One region of the Kribbella polygonati genome, then DNA from elsewhere that is predicted to be linked to it. Evidence: riboswitches for the same ligand, from Rfam matches in the RefSeq annotation. Region 1 holds a riboswitch; each other region holds the start of a gene.
What was found. Region 1 has a riboswitch for cobalamin ahead of ACQHIV_RS13310 (magnesium chelatase subunit D family protein). Riboswitches for the same ligand answer to the same signal wherever they lie in the genome.
Positions count from the first base shown of each region.

Region 2: another riboswitch for cobalamin. It lies ahead of ACQHIV_RS27165 (ABC transporter substrate-binding protein); the one in region 1 lies ahead of ACQHIV_RS13310 (magnesium chelatase subunit D family protein).
Region 3: another riboswitch for cobalamin. It lies ahead of ACQHIV_RS19425 (CbtB domain-containing protein); the one in region 1 lies ahead of ACQHIV_RS13310 (magnesium chelatase subunit D family protein).

Region 1 covers NZ_CP190129.1:2,767,199-2,777,089, reverse strand. The annotation lists gene cobN (cobaltochelatase subunit CobN) at 1-529, shown strand, start outside; gene surE (5'/3'-nucleotidase SurE) at 542-1,297, shown strand; gene ACQHIV_RS13315 (alpha/beta fold hydrolase) at 1,305-2,171, shown strand; cobalamin riboswitch at 2,155-2,310, shown strand; gene ACQHIV_RS13310 (magnesium chelatase subunit D family protein) at 2,378-4,714, shown strand; gene cobO (cob(I)yrinic acid a,c-diamide adenosyltransferase) at 4,716-5,330, shown strand; gene ACQHIV_RS13300 (cobyrinate a,c-diamide synthase) at 5,324-6,685, shown strand; gene bluB (5,6-dimethylbenzimidazole synthase) at 6,682-8,034, shown strand; gene ACQHIV_RS13290 (LolA family protein) at 8,146-9,285, shown strand; gene ACQHIV_RS13285 (ATP-binding cassette domain-containing protein) at 9,288-9,891, shown strand, end outside.
Region 2 covers NZ_CP190129.1:5,740,464-5,750,354, reverse strand. The annotation lists gene ACQHIV_RS27180 (hypothetical protein) at 1-665, opposite strand, end outside; gene ACQHIV_RS27175 (MFS transporter) at 853-2,139, shown strand; gene ACQHIV_RS27170 (hypothetical protein) at 2,153-3,115, shown strand; cobalamin riboswitch at 3,124-3,307, shown strand; gene ACQHIV_RS27165 (ABC transporter substrate-binding protein) at 3,335-4,351, shown strand; gene ACQHIV_RS27160 (FecCD family ABC transporter permease) at 4,348-5,316, shown strand; gene ACQHIV_RS27155 (FecCD family ABC transporter permease) at 5,313-6,260, shown strand; gene ACQHIV_RS27150 (PLP-dependent aminotransferase family protein) at 6,253-7,257, opposite strand; partial or broken gene ACQHIV_RS27145 (GntR family transcriptional regulator) at 8,149-8,418, opposite strand; gene ACQHIV_RS27140 (methyltransferase) at 8,447-9,247, shown strand; gene ACQHIV_RS27135 (hypothetical protein) at 9,244-9,384, shown strand; gene ACQHIV_RS27130 (CHAD domain-containing protein) at 9,405-9,891, shown strand, end outside.
Region 3 covers NZ_CP190129.1:4,079,086-4,088,976, reverse strand. The annotation lists gene ACQHIV_RS19445 (metal ABC transporter solute-binding protein, Zn/Mn family) at 1-658, shown strand, start outside; gene ACQHIV_RS19440 (metal ABC transporter ATP-binding protein) at 655-1,446, shown strand; gene ACQHIV_RS19435 (metal ABC transporter permease) at 1,443-2,264, shown strand; gene ACQHIV_RS19430 (methylenetetrahydrofolate reductase) at 2,261-3,181, shown strand; adenosylcobalamin (AdoCbl) riboswitch at 3,216-3,305, shown strand; gene ACQHIV_RS19425 (CbtB domain-containing protein) at 3,355-3,558, shown strand; gene ACQHIV_RS19420 (CbtA family protein) at 3,560-4,357, shown strand; gene ACQHIV_RS19415 (hypothetical protein) at 4,354-4,488, shown strand; gene ACQHIV_RS19410 ((2Fe-2S)-binding protein) at 4,485-5,162, shown strand; gene ACQHIV_RS19405 (DUF222 domain-containing protein) at 5,244-6,836, shown strand; gene ACQHIV_RS19400 (bleomycin resistance protein) at 8,971-9,564, opposite strand; gene ACQHIV_RS19395 (hypothetical protein) at 9,569-9,891, opposite strand, start outside.

The DNA.
Region 1 (9,891 bases):
GGCCAAGAACGCCGACACCCGCGAGCACGACATCATGGACTCCGACGACTACTTCCAGTACCACGGTGGCATGATCGCGATGGTCCGGCACCTCACCGGCGCGAACCCGAAGGCGTACGTCGGCGACTCCGCCGTTCCCGCCCAGGTGAAGACGCGGACCCTGGAGGAGGAGGCGAAGCGGGTGTTCCGCGCGCGGGTGGTGAACCCGCGGTGGATGGCGGCGATGCGGCGGCACGGGTACAAGGGCGCGTTCGAGATGGCGGCCACCGTGGACTACCTGTTCGGGTACGACGCGACCGCGGGCGTGGTCGACGACTGGATGTACGAGTCGCTGACCAGCGAGTACGTCGCGGATCCGGAGATGGCGGAGTTCTTCCGGAAGTCGAACCCGTGGGCCCGGCACGGGATCGCGGAACGGCTGCTCGAGGCCGCGCAACGCGGGCTGTGGGCGGAGCCGACCGACGAGGCGCTGGAGACGCTGCGGAGCGCGGTCCTTGAGACGGAGGGTGACATCGAGGACCGCGCCTGATTGGGTGAACGTATGCCTCGAGTGCTCATCACCAACGACGACGGTTACCTCGCCCCTGGGATTCGAGCGCTCGCGCCGGCGATCGCCGCGCTCGGGTACGACGTCCAGGTGGTCGCGCCGCTGCTGGACGAGAGCGGCGTCGGCTCGGCCCGCCCCGGGATGGTCGGCCGGCCGATCCGGACCGTGTCCGACGAGGAGAACGGTGTCACGTACGTCGGCATCGAGGGGACGCCCGCGGGCGCGGTCGCGCTGGCGTGCCTCGGCGCGCTCGGGCCGGCGCCCGACCTGGTGCTGTCCGGGATCAACTGCGGGCTGAACATCGGCGTCTCGATCTTCCACTCCGGCACCGTCGCGGCGGCACTCACCGCGTCCGGCTACGGTACGTCGGCGGTTGCCGTCAGCCTCGACTCGGACGACCCGCGGTACTGGCCGACGGCCGCGACCGTCGCGGGCGAGGCGCTCGGCTGGATCGAGTCCGAGCCGGCCGGTACGGTCCTGACGATCAACGTGCCGGACCGCCCGCTGGAGCAGCTGGCCGGCGTACGGCACGCGTCGCTCGGCCCGGCGAAACGCTCCCGTCTGGTCGGCACCACCGCCCCCACCGGCGAGCCGATGATCGCGCTCGAACCGCCCCGCCCGAACCCGATCCCCGGCACCGACGAGGCCCTGCTGGCCGCGGGATTCGTCACCGTCACCCCGATCGTCGGCATCCGCGAGGTCCGCGACGACACCGCCGCCACCGCCCTCGCCAAACGCCTCACCCGGTGAGGCACGGATGAAGCTCAGCACCGCGGAGTACGGCGCCCCGGACGCCCCGCCGCTGCTCTTCGTCCACGGCCACGGCGGCGGCTACCACTACCAGCGCTGCCAGGCCGACCTGCTCGCGCACGAGCTGCGGCTGATCGCGCCGGACCAGCGCGGCGTACTGCGGACCCCGCTGCCGCCCGGCGAGACCGTGAGCCTCGACCTGCTGATCGCGGACTTCGAGGAGCTGCGCGCCGAGCTGGGGATCGAACGCTGGACGATCCTCGGTCACTCGGCCGGCGGCAACTACGCGGTCGAGTACGCGATCCGGCACCCGGACGCGGTGAACGCGGTGATCTTCGACTGCCCGTGCTGGGACTTCGACGCGAACGACCGTCATCGGCTGCCGATCTTCGCCCGGTTGTACGACGAGCTCGGCGACACCGAGGCGGCGCGGCGGTGCCGCGAGCTGGCCGCCGTACCGCGCCGACTGACGCCGGCCGACGGCTCGGTCGAGCTGGCGTTCGGGCTGGGGGAGCGGTTCCAGGAGCTGTCGTTCCACGATCCGTCGCGGCGGGCCGAGTTCTTCGCGCTCGGCGAGCAGGGCGGGTTCAGCGACGAGGAATGGGCGCGCGGGAACAGCCACCTGGTCACGCTCGACGAGCTGTACACCTCGAAGCTCGACCGGCTCGCGCTGATGCCGCAGCCAAGTCTGCTGATCGAGGGCGTGGACGACCTGGCCACCGACCCCGTGTCCGTCCGGACCTATCGGGAGACGGTTCCGCGCGGGCGCACCGTCACGTTCGAGCGGTCCGGACACTTCCCGCACTTCGAAGAAGCGGTTCGGTACGCCGCGGTGGTGCGGGCCTTTGTCCTGGAGGTCACACAGCGCGGGTGACAGCTCCGTGGCATGATCGGGGCGACGGTTGTGGAGGAACACCGGTGTGAGTCCGGGGCGGTCCCGCCACTGTGACCAGGTCTGCGCGGTTTCGACAGCGCCTGGAAGCCAGGACATCCGCTGCCGTCCGCCGGACCCGCACGTGCGGTCCCGGCGTACCAGCCGTAGCGGGCGTGGACACCCGCTCGACGAAAGGGCGACCGCCGATGCGGGCTGCAGTGCCGAATTCCTTCCCCTTCACCGCGGTCGTCGGAATGGACGAACTCCAGCTCGCGCTGGTGCTGGCTGCGATCTCGCCGGCGATCGGCGGAGTGCTGATCCGCGGCGAGAAGGGTACGGCGAAGTCGACCGCGGTACGGGCGCTGACGGAGATCCTCCCGCCGGTGGACGTCGTACCTGGGTGCCGCTTCTCGTGCGACCCGGAGCGGCCGGATCCCACCTGCCCCGATGGCCCCCACGCGGGGGCGTCCGCCGGCGTGCAGGAGTCGGGCGGCTCCGCGATCGCTGAGCGCGCCGCGGGTGGGCGGGTTGTGCGTCCCGCGCGGTTGGTGGAGTTGCCGGTCGGGGCCACCGAGGACCGGGTGCTCGGGTCGTTGCACCTGGAGAAGGCGCTGGCGGAAGGTGTTACGGCGTACGAGCCTGGGTTGCTGGCGGCCGCACACCGTGGGCTGCTGTACGTCGACGAGGTCAACCTGCTGCACGACCACCTGGTCGACGTACTGCTGGACGCCGCCGCGATGGGGCGGGCGACCGTGGAGCGGGACGGGGTGTCGGTGACGCATCCGGCGCGGTTCGTGCTGGTCGGGACGATGAACCCGGAGGAGGGCGAGCTGCGGCCGCAGCTGCTCGACCGGTTCGGGCTGACCGTGGACGTGGTCGCGAGCCGGGATCCGGCGGTACGGGTCGAGGTGATGCGGGCGCGGCTCGGGTACGAGGCGGACCCGGACGGGTTCGTGGCGCGGTACGACGGGGCGCAGCGGGAGCTCGCGGAGCGGATCGTGAAGGCGCGGGACCTGCTGTCCGAGGTGATCCTGACCGACGCGGCGCTGCGGCAGATCGCGGAGATCTGCGCGTCGTTCGACGTGGACGGGATGCGCGCGGATCTCGTCACCGCGCGTACGGCGGTGGCGCACGCGGCCTGGTCTGGTCGTACGGTCGTCGAGGTCGAGGACGTCCGCGCCGCCGCCAGACTCGCCCTCCCACACCGCCGCCGCCGAAACCCCTTCGACACCCCCGGCCTCGACCACGACCAACTGGAAGAAGCCATCAACAACAGCACCCCACCCGAGGAAGACCCCGACGGCCCGCCCGACCCCGACGGCCCACACGGCCCACACGGCCCCGACGGGCCTGGCGGACCTGGCGGGCCTGGCGGTCCCGGCCAGGATGCGCAGGCCGGCGACGCCGGCCCGAACACAACGGCCGACGACCGCGCGCAGCGCGACGCGGCCGCGGGGCCGAACAACCGCGCGGCGGACGCCGGCGCGCCCACGGGGCGTGGGGCGGCGGGCGAGACTGCCGAGCTGGGCGCGCGCGACCGCGCGGCGGACGACGGCGCGCCAGCGGGGCGTGGGACGGCGGGGCGTGGGACGGCAGGGCGTGGGACGGCAGGGCGTGGGACGGCAGGGCGTGGGACGGCAGAGCGGGGGACGGCAGAGCGGGGGACGGCAGGGAGCGGGCCGGCGGACGGCGATGCGGCCGGCGGGGCGGATGAGGGTGAGGTTGTCGGGAGCGCGGCGCCGTACAAGGCTCGGTTGTTGAGGGTTTCTGCTGCTGGGGCCGGGGTGGCTGGGCGGCGGTCTCGGGCCTTGACCGAGGTGGGGCGGGTTGTGGGGGAGCGGGCGCGGGTCGGGCGGGAGGCGGGGCGGCCGCATGTGTTGGGCACGGTGCGGAGTGCGGCGCCGTACCAGAAAGTTCGTGGCCGGACCGGGCCCGGGCTGATGGTGCGGGCGGACGACGTACGGCTCGCCGTCCGCGAAGGACGCGAAGGCAACCTCGTACTGTTCTGCGTCGACGCGTCCGGTTCGATGGGAACGAAGAAGCGCATGGTCGAGGTGAAGACCGCGATCGTCTCGCTCCTGCTGGACGCGTATCAGCGCCGCGACACCGTCGGTCTCGTCACCTTCGCCGGCCCCGCCGCCACCGTGGCACTCCCGCCGACAGGCAGCGTCGAGACCGCCGTACGGCGCCTCGAGACCCTCCCCACCGGCGGCCGGACCCCGCTCGCCGAAGGCCTCCTGCGGGCCGCCGACGTGCTGCGGATCGCCGCCGTCCGCGACCCCCGACGGCGCCCGCTCCTGGTGCTCGTCACCGACGGCCGCGCGACGTACGGCGACCATGCGTTCGCCCGCGCCCGCCAGGCGGCCGGCCAGCTCGCCCAGCGCGGGATCGCCACCGTCGTGGTCGACTGCGAACCGCGCCGCGGCGTCCGGCTCGGCCTGGCCGCGGAGCTGGCCGCCGACCTCGGCGCGGAGTACCTCGACCTCGGGGACGTTGCCGCCGGCAACCTCATCCGGACGGTCACCGAGCGGAAGGCGGCCTGAGATGCCGAAGGGACAGCCGGCCGCCGTACCGGACGACGGCCTCACCACCCGGCAGCGCCGCAACCGCCCGCTGCTGATGGTGCACACCGGCGAGATGAAGGGGAAGTCGACCGCCGCGTTCGGGATGGCGCTGCGGGCCTGGAACCAGGGCTGGAACATCGGGGTCTTCCAGTTCGTGAAGAGCGCGAAGTGGAAGGTCGGCGAGGAGACCGCGTTCAAGGCGCTCGGCGAACTGCACGAGTCGACCGGGCAGGGCGGGCCGGTCGAGTGGCACAAGATGGGCGAGGGCTGGAGCTGGTCGCGCAAGGCCGGCACCGAGGAGGACCACGCCGCCGACGCGCTCGAGGGCTGGCGCGAGATCCAGCGCCGGCTGGCCGCGGAGACGCACGACCTGTACGTGCTGGACGAGTTCACGTACCCGATGAAGTGGGGCTGGATCGACGTCGACGAGGTCGTCGGCACGCTGACCGCGCGGCCGGGACACCAGTACGTCGTGATCACCGGCCGGGACGCGCATCCGACGCTGCTCGCGGCCGCGGATCTCGCCGCCGAGATGACGAAGCTGAAGCACCCGATGGACACCGGCCAGAAGGGCCAGAAGGGCATCGAGTGGTGATCCCGCGGGTGGTGGTCGCCGCGCCGTCGTCGGGCGCCGGGAAGACGACGGTCGCGGTCGGCTTGATGGCGGCGCTGCGGCGGGCCGGGCTGGTGGTGGCCGGGTTCAAGGTCGGGCCGGACTACATCGATCCCGGCTTCCATGCGCTCGCCACCGGGCGGCCGGGGCGGAACCTCGATCCGATGCTGTCGGGGGAGGAGCGCATTGCGCCGCTGTTCGCGCATGGCTCGGCCGGTGCGGACCTGGCGGTCGTCGAGGGCGTGATGGGGCTGTACGACGGTACGCTCGGGACGGACGGTTTCTCGTCCACCGCGCATGTCGCGAAGCTCCTCCAGGCGCCGGTGATCCTGGTGGTGGACGCGTCGGCGGCCGGGCGCAGCGTCGGGGCGGTGGTGCAGGGGTTTGTTGCCTACGACACCGAAGTACGCATCGTCGGCGTCATCCTCAACAAGGTCGGCTCCGACCGCCACGAGGCCGAAGTACGCGCCGGTGTCGCACCCACCGGCGTACCTGTCCTGGGCGTCCTGCGCCGGGACACGCGTCTGACCGTCCCCAGCCGCCACCTGGGCCTGATCCCCGCCACCGAACAACAGACCCAAGCCCGGGACGCGGTAGCCGCCGCAGCAGAACTGGTCCACCAAGGCGTAGACCTCCAAGCTGTAGCAGCAGCCGCCCATGCAGCCCCTCAGCAACAAGCCACCCCGTGGAACCCACCAACCACAGTTCCGGGCCGACGTCCGGTGATTGCTGTCGCGGGTGGTCCGGTCTTCTCCTTCCACTACACCGAGACGACCGAGCTCCTGACCGCGGCAGGCGCCGAGGTGGTGACCTTCGACCCGCTGGTGGACAAGTTGCCGGAAGCAACCGCCGGACTGTACCTGGGCGGCGGTTTCCCCGAACTGCACGCCGAGTCCCTGGCCGCGAACGTCGGGCTCCGTGAGCAGGTGGCGACCGCGGTGACGGACGGGCTTCCGGTGATCGCGGAGTGCGCCGGGTTGCTGTACCTCTGCCGCGAACTCGACGGCCACGAGATGACCGGCGTACTCCCCGCAACCGCGACCATGACGCCCCGGCTCACCCTCGGCTACCGTACGGCGGTCGCCGCCACCACGACCGCGTTCTTCGACGAGGGCCGCCGGGTCCGCGGCCACGAGTTCCACCGCACCGCGATCACGCTCGACACGAACCGCGGCGACCGGCCGCCGGTCGACGTACGGCCCGCCTGGCACCTTCCCGGCGGCGTGGAAGGCCTCACGCGTCCGCACGTGCACGCGTCGTACCTGCACCTGCACTGGACCGCCACCCCGGACGTCCCGGCCCGCTTCGTCGCCGCCGCCCGCGAGTACGCCGGATGAGCCTCGTCGTCGGAGTGGGCCTCCGATCCGGTACGCCGTACGCCGAACTCGCCGCCGCCGTCGAAGCCGCCGTCCAGGACCTCCCCGGGGAGATCCGCCTGCTCGTCACCCTGACCGGCCGCGAATCCGAACCCGCCCTCCAGCAACTGGCGAACGACCTCCACGTGGAGCTGCGCACCTTCACTGCGGCCGAGCTCTCCAGCCAGCCCGCCCCGACTCCCAGCCGCCAGGTCGCCGACCTGAAGAACACCCCCAGCGTCGCCGAAGCCGCAGTACTGGCCACCGGCGCCGAACTCCTGCTCCCGAAGCAAAAGACCCACAACACAACGGTCTCGGTAGGTCGTCGCGCTCCGGCCGGCGGTTACGAGAAGCAGGACCGCGAGGTCGTTCAGCGGGTGATCGCGGAGCGTCGGGACGTACGACGGGGATTCCTGGACGTGCCGATCGACGTGGACGCACTCATGCGCGTGCTGGAGGCAGCGCATCGGGCGCCGAGTGTGGGGCTCAGCCAGCCGTGGGACTTTCTGCTGATCCGCGACGTCGCGACCCGGCGGAAGGTGCACGAGCTGGCGGCCCGGCAACGCGACGCGTTCGCGCGATCCCTTCCGGAGCAGCGTCGGCAGAAGTTCGATGGCCTGAAGATCGAGGCGATCCTCGACACCCCGCTGAACATCGCGGTCACCTGCGACCCGGGCCGCGGCGGCCGGCACGTACTCGGCCGGCACGCCGACCCGCGCACCACCTGGTTCTCCGCCGCGATCGCGATCCAGAACCTCTGGCTCGCCGCCCGCGCGGAGGGCATCGGCGTCGGCTGGGTCTCGTTCTTCGGCCCGGACGAGGTCGCCGACGTACTGGGCCTCCCGCCCCACATCGAGCTGGTCGGCTACCTCTGCGTCGGGTACGTCGACCAGTTCGCCCCGGCGCCCGAACTGATCCGATTCGGCTGGGCCGAACGCCGCCCGCTCTCCTGGGCGATCCACCACGACACCTGGGGCCACCGCGACACCTCGATCGTCGACGACGCCGGCCACGCGGCCCGGAACGCCGTACGCGCAACCGGCCAACGCATCCACGTGATCATCGGCGGCGACCCCACAGACCTGCACCACCAGGAGTCCCTGGTCATCGATCTCGGACCCACCAGACCCGACCACGACTTCGGCGTCCTGTGGCGCCCCGCCCGCACCCCCGAGGAAGCCGAAGAATACGGCGTAGAGATCGCCCGCGACCTAGCCCTGCAAGGCGCCGGCCACCTCGACGTACAACTGGCGGCAGACGAGCCCAGGGCGAAAGCACTGGCCGAGGGGCTCAGAACAGGCGCGGCGGCGTGCGGTCTGACGTACTCCTGAGACGTTTCTGAGGCCGGCGTACTACCAGGGTCGTACATGGGTCTCACTCTTTCGGGTGAACCTGCCCCGAGGGGCCTTGGTTCCGTCGGCGGGCGGTGCGAGGCTGTATCCATGGGCGTAGCGCAGCGCAACAGACGATGGTTGGTTCCGGTCACGGCGGTCGCCGTGGTGGCGGGAGTGGGGGCACTTGGTCCGGTGGTCGCGGACGCCTCGCCGAAGCTGCCGAGTATCACCGCGCAGGATCTGCTCACCAAGGTGCAGACCGCGAAGGTGAACGGCCTGAGTGGCACGGTCAGTTCGACAGCGGATCTGGGCCTCCCGGCGATCCCGGGGATGGGCGGCCGCGGCAGCAGCCAGATCACCGAGATGCTCAGCGGGCAGCACACCGCGCGGGTCGCGTTCGCGACGCCGGACAAGGCCAGGGTGTCGGTGCTCGACAACCAGGCCGAGCGGGTCTGGACGACAGACGGCACGTCCGCCTGGGCGTACGACTCGGCCAAGCGTGAGGCGACCAAGCTGACGCTGCCCGCGCACCAGAACGGCAAGCCGGAGAAGACGCCCGAGAAGACGACACCGCAGAACTACAACCCGCAGGACGTGGCCAAGCAGTTCCTGGCCGCGATCGACCCGACCACCACGGTCCAGGTCAGCGGCACCGAGAAGGTCGCCGGCCGGGACGCGTACAAGCTGCGCCTGGTGCCGAAGACCGACAAGACGACGGTCGGCTCGGTGACGCTGGCGATCGACTCCAAGACGTGGGTCCCGCTGGACGTGACCGTGATGCCGCGCAGTGGTGGCAACCCGGCGGTCGAGCTGGGCTTCACCTCGGTCTCGTTCGACGTACCGTCCGCGAGCACGTTCACGTTCACCCCGCCGAAGGGTGTGAAGGTCACCGACGAGAAGGCGCCGGCCAAGGTTGCCCCGAACCAGATCGCGCCGAAGCAGGTCGAGCCGCCGCGGAAGGTGCTGCCGCGCAAGTCCGGTGCGCCGGCCGACAAGCCGACCGTGATCGGGACCGGCTGGGACAGCGTCGTGATGCTGAAGAGCGGCGCACAGACCGCCGGCCTGACCGGGAGCGGCCAGCTTGCGCAGCTGCTCGCGAAGGCGCCGACCGTGCAGGGCTCCTGGGGCAAGGGCAAGGTGCTGACCAGCAAGATGGTGAGCGTGCTGATCACCGATGACGGCCGGGTGTTCGCCGGTCTGGTCACTCCGGACACCCTGCAGGCAGCCGCGGCGAAGGCCCCGCGCTGAGCATGACGAGTGACGCGCCGGTCGTCACCCACGGGTTGACCAAGCGGTTCCACAGCGGCCAGGTCGCGGTGGACGCCGTCGACCTGGAGGTGCCGGCCGGCAGTGTGTTCGGCTTCCTCGGCCCGAACGGGTCGGGGAAGACCACCACGATCCGGATGCTGCTCGGCCTGATCGCGCCGACGTCCGGGTCGGTCGAGCTGCTCGGCGAGCCGATGCCGAAGGCGCACCTGCGGGTGCTGCCGCGGGTCGGCGCGCTGGTCGAGGGCCCGGCGTTCTACCCCTTCTGGACCGGTCAGGCGAACCTGCTGCGCTTCGACGCCGCGGACCGGACGGCAGACCCGAAGACCCGCAAGGCGCGCGCCGGGGAGGCGCTGGAGCGGGTCGGTCTGTCGAACGCGGCCGGCAAGAAGGTGCGCGCGTACTCGCTCGGCATGCGGCAGCGGCTGGCGATCGCGGTCGCGCTGATGCAGCGCCGCGAGCTGCTCGTGCTGGACGAGCCGACGAACGGCCTGGACCCGCAGGGCACCCGCGAGGTCCGGCACCTGATCCGCGAGCTGGCCCACGACGGTACGACGGTGTTCACGTCGACGCACTTGCTGGCCGAGG
Region 2 (9,891 bases), 3.0 Mb from region 1:
ACGACGAAGTTGCCGTCGGTCTGCATGGTCGCGAACGCGCCCTTGCTGACCGTCTTGGTGCTCCAGATCGGCGTCTTGCCGTATCTCACGACCACCAGGTTGCCGTCGGCCTGCATCTGCGCGCGGTACACCCGGTTCTGCGAGTACAGCGCGACCGGGGAGCTCAGGACGCGGCCCGGGTACAGGTTGACCATCACCATGTAGCGGGACCAGACCGCCTTGCGGCGGACGTTGTAGAGCACCAGGTTCGAGTCGTCCTGGACGTTCAGGATCGCGCCGGTGCTGCCGGCGGTGCCGCTGGCCCAGACGACCGTACGGCCGGAGACGACGACCAGGTTGCCGTCGGGGCGCATGATCAGCGAGGAGGCCTTCCGGTTGGTCATGGTCGCCCAGATCGGGGTCCGGCCCTTGACCAGTACGGCGTTGCCGTCGGTCTGCATGACCAGCGTGTAGACCTTGTTCAGCGAGCGGAGGTACTGGCCGGGCTTCAGGTACTGGCCCGGCCGGAGCAGCCCGCCCGAGGGGGCGGCGGTGGTGGTGGTGACAGCCGTCTGCGACGCCGGGGCGGCGTGCGCGGCCGACGGAACAAGCAGGGTGGCACCGGCCGCCGCTCCCACGGCGAGGCCGGCGAGCAGGCGGGTGCCGACCGACTTGATCGAGATCATGCGGTTGTTCTCCGATTCCCGAGGATGGCCGGGACCTTTCCCGGCCGCCGAGATTGACGCCTTGGGCAACCAATCGGTTGTCACGCTAGGACGCTGCCGGGTCGCGCCCGGATCCTTTCGACGGTGGTGGAAAGGCTGGCGGTTAATCAGGTTCGTCCAGGGCGGTCGGACCTGTCACCATGTTCCGGTGGCAGCAAGTCTTCGTACGCGGCTGGCCCGGTTGCGTGTCGATCTGACCCCGTGGCGTGGTTCCCGCGACTTCCGCATCCTGCTGGTCGCCGGCTCGGTCTTCTTCCTCGGCGGCATGGTCGGGTACGTCGCGCTGCCGTACCAGCTGTACCAACTCACCGGCTCGAACTTCGCGGTCGGCGCGATGGGCCTGGTGACGATCGCCCCGCTGGTCGTGTTCGGCCTGTACGGCGGCGCGCTCGCGGACCACGTGGAACGCCGGAAACTGCTGGTCGGCACCGGGATCGCGCAGGTCGTGATCTCCGCGCTGATGGTGGCGAACACGCTGCTCGCGCACCCGCAGGTCTGGCTGATCTACGTCTGCGGCGCGCTGAACGCGGTCGCGTCCTCGCTGCAGCGCCCGTCGCGGGAGGCCCTGCTGCCGCGGGTGGTGAAGCACGCGGAGATCCCGGCCGCGGTCGCGCTCAGCTCGCTGACCTCGCAGATCGGGCAACTCGCCGGCCCGGCGCTGGGCGGCGTACTGGTCGGGTCCGTGGGCGTGACCTGGGCGTTCTCGGTCGAGCTGGCCGGGATCGTGTTCGCGACGCTGCTGTACGCCCGGCTCGGGTCCTACCGGTCGAAGGAGTACACCACGGCGCCGAGTCTGCGGGCGATCGGCGGCGGGGTCGTGTACGCGTTCCGCCGCAAGGACCTGCTGGCGACGTACCTGGTGGACATGGTCGGGATGTTCCTGGCGATGCCGATCGTGCTGTTCCCGGCGTTCGCGACCGCCGTACTGAAGGAGCCGCGGCTGCTCGGGCTGCTGTACAGCGCGGAGGCGATCGGGGCGATGTGCGCCTCGCTCACCAGCGGCTGGGCGAAACACGTCCACCACCAGGGGCGGGCGGTCGTACTCGCGACGATGGGCTGGGGCGCCGCGGTCGGGATCGCCGGGTTGGCGCCGAATATCTGGTTCGCGATCGGGTTCTTCGCGCTGGCCGGTGCTTGCGACATGGTGTCGGTGCTGTTCCGCTCGGTGATCTGGAACCAGACCATCCCGGACGAGATGCGCGGCCGGCTGGCCGGGATCGAGATGCTCGGGTACTCGCTCGGCCCGCTCGGCGGTCAGGCCCGCTCCGGCCTGGTCGCCGACCTGACCACGGTCCGCACCGCGATCGTCAGCGGCGGCATCATGTGCGTCGCCGGCGTGATCGCGACCTCGGTCTGGCTGCGCGAGTTCTGGCGGTACGACGCCCGCACCGACGAACACGCCGTCCGCGAAAGGCAACTCCGCGGCGCCGGATAGAGTCTCAGTCACCATGCGTACTCTGATCGCCGCCGGGCTGGCCGTCGTACTGCTCGCGGGGTGTGGTGGTCACGGGCAGGAGACCGCGCCGAGTGTGGCGCCGCTGGTGTCGGTGAGCGGGTTCGACACCCCGTCCGCGACGCCGTCGGACACGCCGTCGCCGACCGCGTCGGCGACGCCCGTCGAGACGCTGTGCACCACGATCGACGAGACGTTGGTCCGGACCACGCTCGCCGTACCGGTGGTGAAGATCGAACGCCAGAACCCGCCGGCCGAGATCGACATACCGTCGTACGACGTCTGCCAACTGACCCTGAGTACGGCGGCGAACGGGCCGGTGCTGCGGATCGGGGTCTCGGTGCTGCAGGCAACCGCCGCGACGCTCGCGGCGGCGCGGAAGGCGTACGCCGCGCACGGGCGCGAGCCGGCCGTGACCGCGCACGTCGGCCAGGGCGGGTACGGGACGAGCCAGTTCCTGGTGTTCCTGCTCGACGGCCGGCTGTACAAGCTCTCCGGTCCGCAGGCCACGCTCGCGAAGTACGTCGTACTCGGGCAGGAGGTCGCCCGGCAGGCGCCGAACCTGCCCGCGCCCGCGCTGGAGATCACCCGGCCGGAGTGCGATCGCGGGTCGGACGCGGCCGCGCAGGTGATGGGTGTGCCCGCGACGGCCCGCCGCGACGGCGAGACCCTCGTCGGCGACCCGGTCTGCGGCTGGATCACCGCGACGAGCGTGCTGTACTCGACGGTCCGCCGGGAGCCGGACGCGAAGGCGTTGATGGCCCCGCTCCGGAACGCCTCGACCTCGCAGTCGATCCCGCTCGGCGACGAGGGGTACATCGACACCGCGACCGGCCGGACCACGATCCGGGTCGGCGACGACAAGCTCGTCGACCTGGTCCCGCTGCCGGCGCGCGCGATCAACCCGGACCTGATGACCCAGTTCGCGCTCGCGTTGTCGTCGCTCTACACGCACTGAGCCGGGTGCTATGGTGACCGCGCCGTGGTGTTCGGGAAGCCGGTGAAGTACCGGCGCGGCCCTCGCCACTGTGATCGGGATGTGCACCTGTCGTACCCGTGAGGGGACCACTGGCCGCGTGCGGCTGGGAAGGTCAGGCCGGTGGACGCGGTACCCGTCAGCCAGGAGACCGGCCACGGCGCTGACCCGTCCACGAGGTGCTGGAGGAGCGGTCCGTTCATGGCCGTCGTACGTGTGCTTGCTGTCGCCCTGTCGTTGACCCTGCTGGCCGGCTGCGCGCCGTCCGCCGCGGAGAGTCCCGGGGCCACCACGGTGAAGAACTGCGGGATCGACGTGTCCGTCGACGGCCCGCCCAAGCGGGTGTTCGCGGCGTACCAGCCGGCGATCGAAATGGCCCACGCGCTGGGTATCTCGGACCGCTTGGTCGGTACGGCGTACCTCGACTCGCAGGTGCTGCCGGAGTACGCCGCCGCGCAGTCGAAGGCGAAGTACTTCAAGAACCTGCCGAGCCGCGAGGAACTGCTCAGCCTGCACCCGGACTTCGTGCTGTCCGGGTTCAACGACGTGTTCAGCGCCGCCGGGAGCGACGCGAGCTTCGGCAGCCGCAAGAGCCTGGCCGACCTCGGCGTACAGACCTGGATCTTCAGCCCGCTCTGCCCGACCGCGGACGGCAAGGGCGACGAGGCGATCGACCCGGCGACGGTCTCGATGGACAACGTGTACGCCGACCTGCGCGACCTCGGTCGGCTGTTCGGCGTCTCGGACCGCGCGGAGCAGGTGATCGCCGATCAGCGGAAGCGGATCGCCACGGTCGCTGCCGCGGTGAAGGATGCGCCGCGGCCGACCGTGGCGATCGTCCGGCCGGGGCTGGAGGGCGGCGGGATGACCGTGTCCGGCGGACCGGACTTCGGCACGGTGCTGATCCGGCAGGCGGGCGGCGTGAACGCGTTCGCCGACCTGACCTCGAAGCGGAACGTGCAGATCAGCGTCGAGGAGTTCATCAAGCGGGACCCCGACTACGTGCTGATCAGCGGGTGCTGCGACGCCTCGCTGACGCCCGCGGCCTCGCAGCCGGACGTGCGGAAGATCCTGGACAATCCGGCGTTCGCGAATCTGAAGGCGGTCCGCTCCAAGCACGTCGTACCGTGGCTGTTCGCGAACCACTCGGCCGGCGTCCGCGGCGCGTACAGCACCGAGAACCTCGGCCACATCCTGCATCCCGACCTGGTCAAGTGAAGCGCGCGGCCGGTCTGGTCGCGGTGCTGGCAGTCGTCGTCGTGCTGTCCTTGTGCGTCGGCGACCGCTGGATCGGGCCGGGCGAGGTGTACCGGGCGCTGGTGGACTTCAGCGGCAGCGACACCGACCGCGTGGTCCGGTACCTGCGGCTGCCGCGGACCGTCGCGGGGGTGCTGGTCGGCGCCGCGCTCGGGCTGTCCGGGGCGCTGATGCAGGGCGTCACCCGGAACCCGTTGGCCGACCCCGGCATCCTCGGCGTGAACGCCGGCGCCGCGGTCGCGGTGGTCGCGGCGATCGGGCTGTTCGGCATCCACAGCCTGACCGGGTACGTCTGGTTCGCGATGGGCGGGGCGCTGGTGACGACAGTGGCCGTCTACCTGGTCGGCGCGGTCGGCGGTACGACGCCCCTGAAGCTCGCGCTGGCCGGTGCGGCGATCTCCGCGCTGCTCGGTTCGATCACGTCGGCGGCGACGCTGACGGACCTGTCGACGCTGAATGAGTACCGCTTCTGGGTAGTCGGGTCGTTGTCGCTGGCGGACGTCCGGATTGTCGCCCAGGCGGCGCCGTTCGTTGCTGTCGGCATCATTCTGGCGTTGGTGCTCGGGCGGTCGCTGAACCAGCTCGCGCTCGGCGACGACCTCGCGCAGGCGCTCGGCACCCGGGTGTTGCTGGTGCGGGTACTGGCCGGTCTCGCGGTGGTTGTGCTGGCCGGTACGGCGACCGCCATCGCGGGGCCGATCGGCTTCCTCGGGCTCGCCGTACCGCATGTCGCGCGGCTCGTCGTGGGGCCGGACCAGCGCCGGATCCTGCCGTGCTCGATGCTGCTCGCGCCCGTCGTACTGCTGCTCGCCGACATCGTCGGGCGGGTTGTCGTACGCCCGGCCGAGTTACAGGTCGGGATCTTCACCGCGCTGATCGGTGCGCCGCTGTTCATCGCCCTCGTCCGCCGAACGGCCGCGTCATGAAGGTCGGCGTGGTCGCATCGGTGCTGACTGTCCTCGTCGGGGCCTATGCCCTGACCCACGGCGACTACACGCTGTCGATCGCCGAGGTACTGCGGACCTTGTCCGGGCACGGGACCCTGATCACGTACGACGTGGTCGTCGACAATCGGCTGCCCCGGGTGCTGACCGGGATCGGGGTCGGGGCGGCATTCGCGATCTCTGGCGCGATCTTCCAGCGGCTCGCCCGGAATCCGCTGGTCAGCCCGGACTTGATCGGTGTGAACGCCGGGGCCGCGTTGGCCGCCGTACTGGTCATCACTATGATCGGCAGCGGCTGGGTTCCGCTCGGGGCGCTGACCGGATCGTTGCTGGCGGCAATCAGTGTGTACCTGCTGGCGTACCGGAACGGGATGTCGGGGAATCGGCTCGTGCTGGTCGGCGTCGGGGTGACGGCGATCGTCGGGTCGTTGACGGCGTACCTGCTGACGCTCGCGGACATCTACACGGCGAAGAGCGCGTCGATGTGGCTGGCCGGGAGTCTCGCGGGGAGGTCGTGGACGCACGTCGTACTGATCGGGACCACGTTGGTGGTGGGGGTGCCTGCGGCGGTGGTGCTGACACGGCAGTTGCGGGTGCTGGAGCTCGGCGACGACGTGGCGCGGGCGCTCGGTGGGCGGGTCGAGCTGGCGCGTGGGGCGTTGATCGCGCTCGGGGTCGGGCTTGCCGCGTTCGCGACGGCGGCGGCCGGGCCGGTGGGGTTCGTGGCGTTGGTGGCGCCGCAGTTGGCTCGGCGGCTGGTTCGCCGGCCCGGGCTGGTGGTGCCGGGGGCGATCGGGGCGTTGCTGGTGGTCGCGTCGGACCTGCTGGCGCGGACGGTGGTCGCGCCGACGGTGCTGCCGGTGGGGGTGGTGACCGCGTTTCTCGGGGCGCCGTACCTGCTGTATCTGTTGACTCGTTCTAGGTGACCTTCGCGATGGTGGCGATCGCGTCGGCGATCTCGGTCGGGGTGCGGGCGGCGTACCCGAGGACGAGACCGGGGGCGTGCGGGAGTTGGCAGTGCCACGACAGTGGGTGGCACTTCACGCCTGCGTCCAGGGCGGCCGCGGCCAGCGCGACGTCGTCGGCCTCGTCGAAGGTGATCGTCAGGTGCAGGCCGGCGGCGGCGCCGTGGATTGTTGCTGTGGGCAAGTGGGTGCGGATCGCGGCGACCATCGCGTCGCGGCGGGTGCGGTGGCGGCGGCGCAGCAGACGGAGCTGGCGTTCGAGTTCGCCGGACTCCATCAGGTGCGCGAGCGTCAGTTGCGGGAGGGCCGCGTTGCCGAGGTCCGCGAGGCGTTTGCGGGCGATCACTTCCTCCTTGTACTGCGGGGGCGCGAGCATCCAGCCGATCCGGAGCGCGGGGGCGAGCAGCTTGGAGACGCTGCCGACGTAGAACACCTGGTCCGGGAGCATCGCGCGGAGTGCCGGGACCGGCGGGCGGTCGTAGCGGTGTTCGGCGTCGTAGTCGTCCTCGAGGATCAGGCCGCCGTCGGTGGCCCATCGGACGAGTTCACGGCGGCGTTCGCCGTCGAGAACCACGCCGGTCGGGAAGTGGTGCGCCGGGGTCGCCATCACCACGGCGGCCTCGGATTTCCGCAGTACGTCGACCTGGAGGCCGCGGTCGTCGACCGGGACGGGTGGGGTGCGCATGCCCCAGTTCTGCAGGTGCTGCCGGGAGCCGAGCGAGCCCGGGTCCTCGACGGCGATCTCGTGGACGCCGTGCCGGCCGAGCAGTTGCGCCACGATCGCGATCGCCTGTGCGACCCCCGCGACCACGATCACGTCCTCCGGGTCGGCCGCGATCCCCCGGTACCGCGCCAACCACCCTGCCACCGCCCGCCGGAGCACCGGCGTCCCCGCGGGATCGCCGTACCCGAACTCAGCCGCCCCCAGCCCACCCAACACCGCCCGCTCAGCCCGCAACCAAGCCCCCCGCGGAAACGCCGCCAAATCCGGCACCCCCGGCGTCAAATCCACCCGAGCCCAAGCCCCCCGCAACTTGTCAAAAATCCCAACATCATCCCCAGCCCAACCCCCACCATCCACCCCACCCCGCGCCCCCGCTCCACCCACCGCCCCCACTCCACCCGACCCACCGTCTCCCCCCACCGCAACCACTCCGCCCGACCCACCGGCTCCACCCACCGCACCGGCTCCACCCAGCGCGCCTGGTCCACCCACCGCACCGGCTCCGCTCGCTCCGCCCAGCGCACCCGCCCCGCGCAACTGACCGACCCCGCCCGGCACACCGGCTCCGCCCGCTCCGCCCAGCGCACCCGCACCGCCCAGTCGGCCAGCCTCGCCCGGCACGACGGCCTCGCCCAGTGCGCCTGTTCCGTCGGGCACATCTGCTCCGCTAGGCACGCCGGCCCCGCGTGCTCGACCCAGCGCACCCGCGCCGCCCGGCACGCCGGCTTCGCCGGGCCGACCTGCTCCGCTCGCGCCGCCGGGCGCACCGGCTCCGCCTGCTCCGCGCGCTCGACCAAGCGCGCCCGCTCCGCCCAGCGCACCCGCCCCGCGCAACTGACCGGGCCCGCCCGGCACACCGGCTCGGCCTGCTCCACCCAGCGCACCCCCACCGCCTGCTCCACCCAGCGCACCCGCACCGACGGCTTGGCCCTGGCCGCCCGCACCGCCGGCTCCGCGCGCTAGACCTGATCGACCTGCCTCGGCGGTTCCACTCGCTTCGCGTGTTCCACCCGCTTCGCGCGGGGTGCCGGGCGGGTGGGCCGTGGTGGTGTCAGCTCGCCGTAGGCCCAGGCGGCCGAACCCGATCGAGCGGTTGGCGAGGGGTGCGGCGACGACGATGGTGCCGGAGCGGCCGCGGCCGACTACTTGGCCGTCTTCGGTGAGGCGTTGGTAGGACTCGGTGACGACGCCTCGGGAGATGCCCAGGTCGGCGGCGAGCGTGCGGGTTGCGGGCAGGCGGGTGCCGGTGGCGAGTTGCCCGCTGGAGATGGCGGCGCGCAACCGCTCGGTGAGCCAGTCGGCGAGTCCGCCGGCCGGTGCCTCGGACGGGTCGAGCTGGAGGAAGTCGGCGCCGCCTTTGGACCGGCCACTTGGTGCCGGATTGGACCTGTTCACTGGACCATTGTCGCGCGACCGTGGAGGTATGGGAACCGACTACGTCCACGGCTACACCCCGGCGGAGACCCGCCGGCTCACCGACCAGGCCGGCACGCTTGCCGACCTCCTGCACGGCGGTACGACGTACCCGGCCGGCAGCCGCGTCCTCGAGGCGGGCTGCGGCGTCGGCGCGCAGACCGTCCAGCTCGTCACCCGCAGCCCGGGCATCGACCTGGTCGCGATCGACATCTCCGAGGCCTCGCTCGCCCAGGCGAAGGCCCGGGTCGCCGAGCACGCGCCGTACGCCGTGGTCGACTGGCGGCACGCGGACCTGCACGAACTGCCGGACGAGAAGTTCGACCACGTCTTCGTCTGCTTCGTCCTCGAACACCTCGCCGACCCGGTCGACGCCCTCACCCGTCTCCGCCGCCTGCTCAAGCCCGGCGGGACCATCACCGTCATCGAGGGCGACCACGGCTCAGCGTTCTTCCATCCGCCCAGCCCCCGCGCCCAGGCCGTCGTCGACTGCCTCGTCGACCTCCAGGCCGCGGTGGGCGGCGACTCGCTGATCGGCCGCCGCCTCCAACCGCTGCTCGAGCAGGCCGGGTACGACGACGTACAGGTCGAGCCCCGCACTGTGTACGCCGACCAGAACCTCCCGCACCTCGTCGACGGGTTCACCCGCAAAACCTTCATCGCGATGGTCGAGTCGGTCCGCGAACGCGCGATCGCCGCCGGCCTGCTGACGGCCGCTGAGTGGGCCGCCGGCATCGCCGACCTGGAGAAGTCCGCCGCACCCGGCGGCACCTTCCACTACGCGTTCTTCAAGGGAGTGGGGCGGACATGATCGGCTTCCTGATCCTGATCGCAGCGGTCTGCCGGGCCCTGAACCGCAACCAGCGCCGCCAGCTCCGCCCGACCGTCGGCGGCGTCACCGATCGGGATCTACAACGATTGGTGGACGATCTCAGGGCCAGTTCATGAACGCCTGGTAAACAAGGAGGATGGCGCGGACCGAGCAGCTCGAGATCGAGACGAAGTACGACGTCGGCGAGGACGCGATCGTGCCGGCGCTGCACGAACTCCCCGGTGTCGCGAGCGTCGCGCAGCCGGTCGAGCTCGACCTGGAGGCGGTGTACTACGACACCGCCGACTTCGACCTGGCCGCGCACAGGGTCACGCTGCGGCGGCGGACCGGCGGCGAGGACGACGGCTGGCACGTGAAGTTCCCCGGGACGGCCGGGCGGCTCGAGGTCCGGTACCCGCTCGGGCGTTCGGTGCGCAGCGTGCCGATCGCGGTCGTCCGTACGGTCCGGGTCCACGTCCGCGACCGCAAGCTCGAACCGGTGGTCACGCTGTCGACCCGGCGGGTGGTGCATCGCCTCCTCGACGCGGACGGCGCAGTGCTCGCGGAGCTGGCCGACGACCACGTGACCGCGACGGTCGCGGGCGCCGAGCCGGAGAGCTGGCGCGAGTGGGAGGTCGAGCTCG
Region 3 (9,891 bases), 1.3 Mb from region 1:
CCAGGCGGCGCTGGCCGGCGCCGCGGTCGTGATCGAGAACGGCGGCGGGTACGACGACTTCATGGACCGGATGCTGAAGACCGCGAAGAACCCGTCCGCGACCGTCCTGAACGCGGTCACGATCTCCGGCCGGACGGGCAACGAGCACGTCTGGTACGACTTCCCGGCGGTCGCGAAGGTCGTCGACCGGATCGAGCAGGCGTACGCGAAGGCCGCGCCGGCGGACGCCGCGACGTTCGAGCAGAACGCGACCGCGCTGAAGCAGAAGCTCGACGGCCTGGTCCAGCAGGAGGCGACGCTCAAGACGAAGTACGCCGGCCAGCCGGTCGCGATCACCGAGCCGGTGCCGCTGTACCTGCTCGAGGCGGTCGGCCTGCAGAACAAGACGCCCGCCGAGTTCAGCGAGGCGATCGAGGAGGGCAGCGACGTACCGGCCAAGGTCCTGGCGGCGACGCTGCAGCTGTACAGCAAGCACGAGGTGAAGCTGCTGGCGTACAACGAGCAGACCAGCGGGCCGGAGACCGAGAAGCTGCTCGCCGCCGCCAAGCAGAACAACATCCCGGTGGTGCCGGTCACCGAGACGCTCCCGAGCGGCAAGGACTACATCGGCTGGATGACCGCGAACCTCGACGCGGTCGGCGCCGCGCTCGGGCGATGAGCGTCGTACTGACCCTGGAGCAGGCCGCGCTCGGCTTCGGGGCCCGCACGCTCTGGGACGGCCTCGACCTCGAGGTGCACAGCGGCGAGCTGATCGCCGTACTGGGCGCCAACGGGTCCGGGAAGTCCAGCCTGCTCAAGGCGATCCTCGGGCAGACCCGGCTCCGGGCCGGTACGGCGACGTTCCTCGGTACGCCGGTCCGTCGCGGGGACCGGCGGATCGGGTACGTCCCGCAGCAACGGCCGGCCGACGACGGCGTACCGCTGCGGGGCCGGGACCTGGTCGCGCTCGGCGTGGACGGGCACCGGTGGGGCGTGCCGATCCCGTCGCGGCGCCGCCGGCAGCGGGTGAACCAGCTGCTGTCGTCGGTCGGCGCCGAGGCCTACGCGTCGACCCCGTTGTCGTCGTTGTCGGGCGGCGAGCAGCAACGGCTGCGGATCGCGCAGGCGCTGGCGGCCGACCCGCGGTTGCTGCTGTGCGACGAGCCGTTGCTGTCGCTGGATCTGCCGCATCAACGGCTCGTCAGCGACCTCGTCGACGACGCCCGCCGCCGGCTCGACCTCGGCGTACTGTTCGTCACGCACGACATCAACCCGATCCTGGACCAGGTCGACCGGGTGCTGTACATCGCCAACCGGCGGTTCCGGACCGGTACGCCGGACGAGGTGCTGACCACCGACGTACTGAGCGAGCTGTACGACGCGCAGGTCGAGGTGATCCGGCACAACGGGCGGATCCTGGTCGCGGGCGTCCCCGAGCAGCAGCACGAACCGGTCGGTGCCCGATGATCTTCGACTTCTCCGGGTACGCCGAACTGCTGCCGCTGCTGCGGAACTCGATCATCGCGTGCGTCGCGCTCGGCGTCGTCGGCGGGCTGATCGGGGTGTTCGTGATGACGCGCGACATGGCGTTCGCGGTGCACGGCGTCAGCGAGCTGTCGTTCGCCGGCGCGGCGGCCGGGCTGCTGTTCGGCGCCGGCGTGGTCACCGGGGCGCTCGCCGGATCGCTGGTCGCGGCGCTGCTGATCGGCGTACTGGGTGCGCGGGCGCGGGACCGGAACTCGGTGACCGCCGTACTGATGCCGTTCGGTCTCGGGCTCGGCATCCTGTGCCTCGGGCTGTACCACGGGCGGGCGGCGAACAAGTTCGGCCTGCTGACCGGGCAGATCGTGGCGATCGACACGCCGCAGATCACCTCGCTGATCGCGATCTCGGTGCTGGTCGTGGCCGGGTTGGTGCTGGTGTGGAGACCGTTGCTCTTCGCAAGCACCGACGCCGAGGTCGCGGCCGGGCGCGGGGTTCCGGTCGGCGTGCTGTCGATCGTCTTCATGATCCTGCTCGGCCTCGCGGTCGCGGTCTCGGTACAGATCGTCGGGGCGCTGCTCGTGCTCTCGCTGCTGGTCACCCCGGCCGCGGCGGCGCTGCGAGTCTCGTCGTCGCCGATCGTCGTACCGCTGCTCAGCGTCGCGTTCGCCGTCACCGCGTCGGTCGGCGGAATCCTCTTGTCCGCAGGGAGTTCGGTGCCGATCAGCCCGTACATCACGACGATCTCGTTCCTCGTCTACCTCGGGTGCCGGCTGGTGTCCTCCTTTAAGCTGGCCCGGTGAACGATCTGTCGGCATTGCTGGGGAACGGGCGCGGTACGGAGTTGTTGCTGTACGGGATGACGCCGCCGCGGCGGTCGATCGCCCCGGACGCGCTCGAACGCTTCACCGCGGTGACGCGGACCCGGCTCGAGCAGCTCGACATCGACGCGCTGATCCTCTACGACATCGACGACGAGGCGGAGCGGATCCCGGAGCAGCGCCCGTTCCCGTTCAGCCCGACGATGGACCCGGCGGACTTCCTCGCCGACCACCTGTCCTGGTGGGACCGGCCGGCGATCGTGTACCGCTCGGTCGGCAAGTACACCGCGGCCGAGCTGGACTCCTGGGTCCGGCGTACCTCGGACCGGCTCGGCACCGTGATGGTCGGCGCGCCGACGAGCTCGGCCGACGTACGGACGACGCTGCCGGCCGCGTACGACCTGTGGCAGCGCTCCGGGTCGGCGCTGCCGCTCGGCGGCGTGACCATCCCCGAGCGGCACTCGTCCCGCCTGGACGAGCACCAGCGGCTGCTCCGGAAACAGCGCAGCGGTTGCTCGTTCTTCGTGACGCAGATCATCTACGACGTCGGCGCGGCGATGGACCTGGCGTCGGACTACCTCTATCTGTGCCGCGCCGAGAGCGTCGAGCCGGTGCCGATCGTGTTCACGCTGTCGATCTGCGGCTCGGTGAAGACGCTGGAGTTCCTTGCCTGGCTCGGCGTCCGCGTACCACGGTGGCTCCGCAACGAGCTGGTGCATTCGGTGGATCCGGTCGCGGACTCGTACGCGCACTGCGTCGAGATCGCCCGTACCCTGTCGACGTACTGCCGGGACCGTGGGATCCCGTTCGGGTTCAACGTCGAGAGCGTGTCGACGCGGCGGATCGAGAACGACGCCAGTGTCGAGCTGGTCAAGGAGTTGCGGACCTTCGTCGGTTGACTGGCCGGGGGTGCGGTCCGTACGCTCCCTGTCAGTGACGGCGCAAGGAAGCCGATGAGAATTCGGCACGGTCGCGCCACTGTGAGCCGGACATGGTCCGGTAAGTCAGATACTTCGCCGTCACGACGCTCCACTGGTAGCGGGACGCACGATCCCCTGAAGGAGGCTCTCACGTGAGTAATCTGTCTGCGTCGACGACGGTTGTTCTTCCGGTGTCGAAGGCCGTGCTGTGGCTTGTCGGTACGGCGTTCCTGGCATTCCTTGCGTACTACTTCATCGGCGTCGACCAGGGCGCGTACTCGATCTTCGGCAAGGACATGCACGTCCACGAGTTCGTGCACGACGCGCGGCACTTCCTCGGCTTCCCCTGCCACTGAGGTGGAGCGCAAACTGATCCTCCGCGGCCTGCTGGCCGGCGGAGCGGGCGGCCTGGCCGCGTTCGGTTTCGCCCGGATCTTCGCCGAACCCCAGATCCAGGCCGCGATCGCGTACGAATCCGGCCGCGACGCCGACCAGCCGCCCGAGCCCGACCTGTTCAGCCGGACGCTCCAGGCGAACGTCGGACTGGGCGTCGGCATGATCCTGTTCGGGGTCGCCATGGGCGCCGTGTTCGCGGTCGCGTACACGATCTGCCTCGGCCGCGTCGGCCGGATCCGCCCGCGGACGTTGGCGATGCTGATCGCCGCGGGCGGTTTCCTCGGGTTCTACTTCGTACCGTTCCTCAAGTACCCCGCGAACCCGCCCGCGATCGGCCACGAGGAAACCATCCGAACCCGTGCCAACCTGTACCTGGTCATGGTCGTCTGCTCGCTCCTCTTCCTGATCGCCGCCGTTGCCCTGGGCAAGCTCCTGCGCCCCCGCTTCGGCAACTGGAACGCCACCCTCCTGGCGCTGGCGGCGTACGTCGTACTGATCGGCGCCGTGATGGCCGTCCTGCCATCCCTCGGCCACCTCGCCGCGAACGTCCAGGAGTACGGCCGGCACGCAACCGAGACCCCGTTGCCGCTGACCGACTCCCACGGCACAATCGTCTACCCCGGCTTCGACGCGGACCGCCTCTACGCGTTCCGCCTGTACTCCGTCGGCGCACAACTCCTGCTCTGGGGCGTAATCGGCACCGTCTTCGCCCCACTCGCCGACCGTCTGCTCCGCACTCCCGTCCAGGTCGCGGTGTGACTCTCCTCGCCCGCATCGCCGACCTGGGCCCGTTCTTCGCCGTCCAGCACCTGCTCTGGGGCGTACTCGGCACCGTCTTCGCTCCACTCGCCGACCGCCTGTTCCGCACTCCAGTCCAGGTCGCGGCGTGAGCCTCCTCGCCCGCATCGCCGACCTGGGCCCGTTCTTCGCCGTCCAGCAGCATGCGAACCCGGCGCCGGCGCCGCCCTGGCGCCGGCTCGTGGAGCTCGTCGACAATCCTGCGATCCTGGCGGACCGCATCGCCCGGACCCGGGCCTACCTAGGTGCCGCCAGCGGCCAGGACCCTGCCGCGATCGAACCCCGCGTCGCCGCCTCGGTCACCCACTTGGGCATGGTCGCCCGCCTCATCTCCCCAGCCCTCGCCGCCGTCGTACTCGAGGACCGCGTCCCGAACCTCACCCTCGACCAACTCCACTGGCAACCCGTCCTCGGCGGCACCTTCCCCCTCTCCCTACCCCCAATCCCACCGGCCGGGGGAGACCTGCACCACGAACTCTTCGACGGCCCGCTGCCCGCGATCGCCCAGGCTTTCGACCTCTCGGACCACATCCTGGTAGGCAACGTCGCCTCAGCCGTCAACGGCGCCGCCACCGCCCTATCAAACGCCGCCCCCACCCTCGCCACCCGCGCCCGCGCCGTCGCCACCGCCCTGCTGGACGTCCCACCCCTTCGCGACGCCCACACCTCCAACCCCTTCCGCCGCCGCAGCTGCTGCCTCATCTACCGCGCCGCTCCCGATCACAACGGCCCTCTCTGCGGCGATTGCGTCCTCAACAAGTCCTAAATCTGTGGATAACTATTTCCCTTGAAAATAAGGGGTTCCCGGCTTTGAAAACTGTCGGAACCGCCAGCTACAGTCATCGGCATGGACATTCTCGGCGGACGGACAGTGGTTGCTATCAGCAACCATGAGGTGCTGCCTGCCCTGGATGAGGTCCGTGCCGAGATCGTCCGCCTGCGATCCGTCGAGTTGCAACTCATCGCCCGCTGCGAGGCCGACGGCCTGCCCGAGGAAGTCGGCGCCCGCGACACCGTCGAACTCCTGACCCTGCGCCACCGCCGCGACCGCACGGAAGTCTGGCGCGACGTCCGCCTGGCCCGTGCCCTGCCCAAGTACCAAGCCGTGAACACCGCCCTCGCCGACGGTGTCGTGTCGGCCGACGGCACGGTCCACCAGGTGCAGACCGGTCACGCGGCCGCGATCATCACCGAACTCGAACGCGTCCGCGACCGCGTCCCGGTCGAAACCCTCGACGTCACCGAGCACCAACTGGTCGGCCTCGTCCCCACCCACACCCCGCAAGAACTCCGCACCGCCGCCAAGCACCTGTGTGACCGGATCGACGCGGACGGCCCCGAGCCCGCGGAACAGAAGGCGTACGAGCGCGAGTCGTTGACGTTGAGTGCCGCGGAGAACGGGGTGAAGTTCCGCGGCTACCTGGCCAACGAGAACGCCGAACTGCTGCGCGCGATCGTGCATGCTGGTGCCCGTCCGCACAAGACCTTCGACGGTGAGCATGACCCGCGTCCGCGGGACAAGCGTCAGGCCGACGCGCTGACCGCCGCGTTGACGGTGGCGTCGAATGCGTGGGACACCGACACCGCGGGCCACGGCGCGAAGGCGAACATCACCGTGACGATCGACCTGGACGACCTGAGGTCGGCGACCGCGCACGCGACCGGCCAAACCGTCTACGGCGACGACTTGTCCGCCGCCACCATCCGCCGCCTGGCCTGCGACGCGAACGTCATCCCCCTCGTCCTCGGCTCCAACTCCGAACCCCTCGACGTCGGCCGCCGCGAACGCCTCGTCACCCGACACATCCGCCACGCCCTCATCGCCCGCGACCGAAGCTGCGTCGTCTGCGCCGCACCCCCGGTCATGTGCGACGCCCACCACCTGACCTCTTGGCTGGACGGCGGCCGCACGGCCATCGACAACCTGACCCTCTTGTGCCGCCGTCATCACGTGGACCTGCACAACGGCCGCTGGCGCATCACCATCACCGACGGCAAGGTCCAGGTGGCCCGCCCCACCTGGGCCAACCCAACCACCGTCTACAGCACCCAACAACCATCCGCCGCCCCCGCACCGCACGAACCCCCCGACATACCCGACCCACCGAGCGCCGCACCCGCAACCCCAGCCCACCCCCACAAGTCACCAGCCAACCCGTGGGGCAACCCACCCCTGCCCGCCCCACAAACCACCCGCTGGAAAGCCGACGAAGCAACCCTCACCGCCGCAACCCGCTTCGCCGTCTGGGGAGACCAACTCCCCACCACCTCCACCACCTCCACTACCCCCACCACCTCCACTACCCCCACCACCTCCACTACCACCTCCACTACCCCCACCACTACCCCCACCACTACCCCCACCACTACCCCCACCACTACCCCCACCACTACCCCCACCACCCCCGCCACCGGCCCACCCCCCTTCGCCACGATCTAACCCCCGGCGCCAGATCGAGGATCACGCCGTCAACCGTCGGACGCGGGTACCCACCAACCCCTGCCCCGACGAATCCAACACGCCCCCACCGACCAGACGCCCCGCTCCCGGAGCTCCGTCTCCCTCCGACCCCGGGCCCAGGCCCGGGGACTTCGGGACCGCCGGGACTTCGGGACCGCCGGGACTTCGGAACCGCAGGACCTCCGGACCTCCGGATCTAGGGACTCCGGGACTCCGGGACCTGGGGACCTCCGGACCGGCGGGGGCACTTCGGGACCGCCGAGCCCTCGGACCTCCTGACCGCCGGCACTTCGGGACCGGGGCACTTCCGGACCCCGGACCTCCCGGACCCCGGACCTCCCGGACCCCGGACCTCCCGGACCTCCCGGACCCCGGACCTCCCGGACCCCGGACCTCCCGGACCCCGGATCTCCCGGACCTCCCAGACCTCCCTGTGGTCCGGACCCACAGCCTTCCTCCGCTCACGGTTCTCAGACCATCCGGCTTGGCGCACACGAATGGCTTCAACATCCGGCGGCCGTGAGACCACCACGGCCACCCGCTCGACCACCTGAACCCCGGAGCAATCCACCTCCGCCTGCCGTCACGTCATACGCGTGCCTGCGCTGGACGCCAGCCTCTGCAAGGCGGACCCGACCGCATCACCACGCGCCCCACCAACGCGGCCAGTCGGCCACCGCAGAGAGGCCCTCCATGCCGACCGCGACCACGGCACCCTCGTAATCAACCTCCGCACTGCACCTGCAGCACTCACAGCACGTTCCGCGCCCACCGTCCCCGCCACCCACCCGTCCGGCGTACCCAATTTCCCGCCATACCCAGCGTCCCTGCCGTGCTCGCGGCATCCGACGTGCGCGCGGTGCGTGCCGCGCCCGCCGTACGTGCCGCGCCCGCCGTACGTGCGGCACCGGCCGTATCCGCGCCCCGTTGTACCCGCGGTGTTCGCGGCCCGCCGTACACGCGGCGCCCGCCGCATCCGTGGTACTCGTGCGACGTGCCGCACACGTCGTACCCCGGGCGCGCGTGCTACTCGCGGTACTCGCGGCGCTGGCCGTACTCTCCGTGCTCGCCGTATCCGCGGTGCCTGCGGGATGTGAGACACCTGCTGCAGCTGCCCCGCCGTACTCGACGGCGAGGCAACTGCCGTACACCCGTAGTGCTTGCGCTCGCGCGACCTGCTGTGCGCGCCGTCTGCGGTATGCGCGCTGCTCGCAGTACGCGCAGGGCTCGCACTCGCGGCGTCCGCTTGTCCCAGTACCTGCGAGACACGAGGCTGCCGTACTTGCGGACCCTCTCGTCCTGCGCCGGCCGCATCGCCCCCTGCCCACGGCACCGACGGCGAGTCACTGCCGTGCCTGTGGTGCGCGTGACCGTCGTCGTACTCGCGGGTTCCTGCGCCGTCGGCTGTACCCGTGGTACCCGCTGCGCCCGCGTGGTGCCCGTCGTACGCGGCATACCCGTGGCAGTGGTGGCGCCCGCTGTACTCGTGGTGCACGCCGCATCCGCTGTATTCGCGGGACGTGCAGCATGCGGGGTATCCGCCGCACCGGTAGTACGAGACACCAGCCGTGCCGGCGGCCCCGTCGTATTGGCCGTACGCACTTTGTCGCCGTGCCTCGCCGTACCCGCGGCTTTCCGGGGCTTGCGCCTGTACTCGTCCTAAGCGCCGCACCCGCCGTACCGGGGGTGCGTGGCAGTTGTCGTACTCGCGGTTCCTGCGGCGCCGGCCGTACCCGTCGTACCAGCGGTAGTCGTCGCGTCCGGGGTGGTGCCCGTCGTGCATGACGTACGCGGCGTGCTCGTGACAGTCGTGGCGCCAGCCATACACCTGGTTCACACCGCACCCGGTGGACCTGTCGTACGTGCGTTAGCCGCGGCACGTGTCGTACCCGCCCTGCTCGTGGAAGTCGCGGGATCGGCTGTGGCCGCCATACGCGCGGTTCTCGCAGGCTGCGGTACCCCTGCCGCACCCGTGGTGCGCACGGTAGCTGCGGGTGCGCGTGCCGGTCCCGCGGTGGTTGCCGCGTGCGGTGGTTGTAGTAGCTGTCATGCCTGGGGTGTTGGGCTCTAGTTGGACTGCCCGGGCTTACGCTCACACGCCGTGCCGGAGAGATCAGTCGAGGTAGCCGGTTGTTGGGTTGATGCCGGACAGGAACGACCTGATGGCTTGGTGGTGGTTGCGGGTGGGGGTGGCCGGGCCGGATTCGGTGAAGCCGTAGCCGGGGTTGGGGCCGGTTAGCCAGGTGTAGTCGTAGGTGCCGGGGTGGCCGGCGCGGGTGGTGATCTGGAAGCGTTCGCCGTTGACCTGCAGGACGTACGCGGGGGACTGGAAGCGGAGGAGGTAGCCGTCCGGGTCGGTGACCAGGAACTGTTCGACGCCGGCCTCGCCCTCGTCGGTCCGGTACCACTTGGTCTCCGGTTCCATGAACAGCGGCCACCCAGCCCGGTACAGCGACTCCACGACAGGCACGATCGACGGTACGGCGATCTGCAGGTTGATGCCTCGGCCCAGCGGCCTCTCCAGCGGAGCGGTCACCCAGTTCCGGTCGACGCCGGCTTGTTCGAGCATCACGTGGGCGTCGCCTAGTACGACGTACGCGAAACCGGGCCGCTCGTACCGGGTCTCGAAGCCGCACACGCCGCACCAGAACTCGATGCTCTGGGCAACCGATTCGACGAGGAGCTCCGGGACAAGTGCTGGATCCATCGGGCTATTGTGCCAACGGTGGGTGGTCGAGGGGTGGGCGGCGGTGGCGGAAGATGGTGCGGAGGCGGGTGATGTCGACCTCGGGGAGTTCGGTCTCGACGAGGGTGAAGGTCTCCTCGACGAGTTCGGCGAGCGACTCAGCTGCCACGGCGGGGTCGGCCTCGAAGACCTGCCGGAGTCTGTGGTCGAGGTCTGGCGGTGTCAGGTCGAGGTGTGTCGGTAGCCACTTGTGTTTGGGGCCGTAGCGGCGGTTGAGCGCCAGCAGCATGGTCAGCAGTTGCTGGCTGACCGAGCTGAGCAGCCCGCCGAACAGCACCGGGTTGCGTC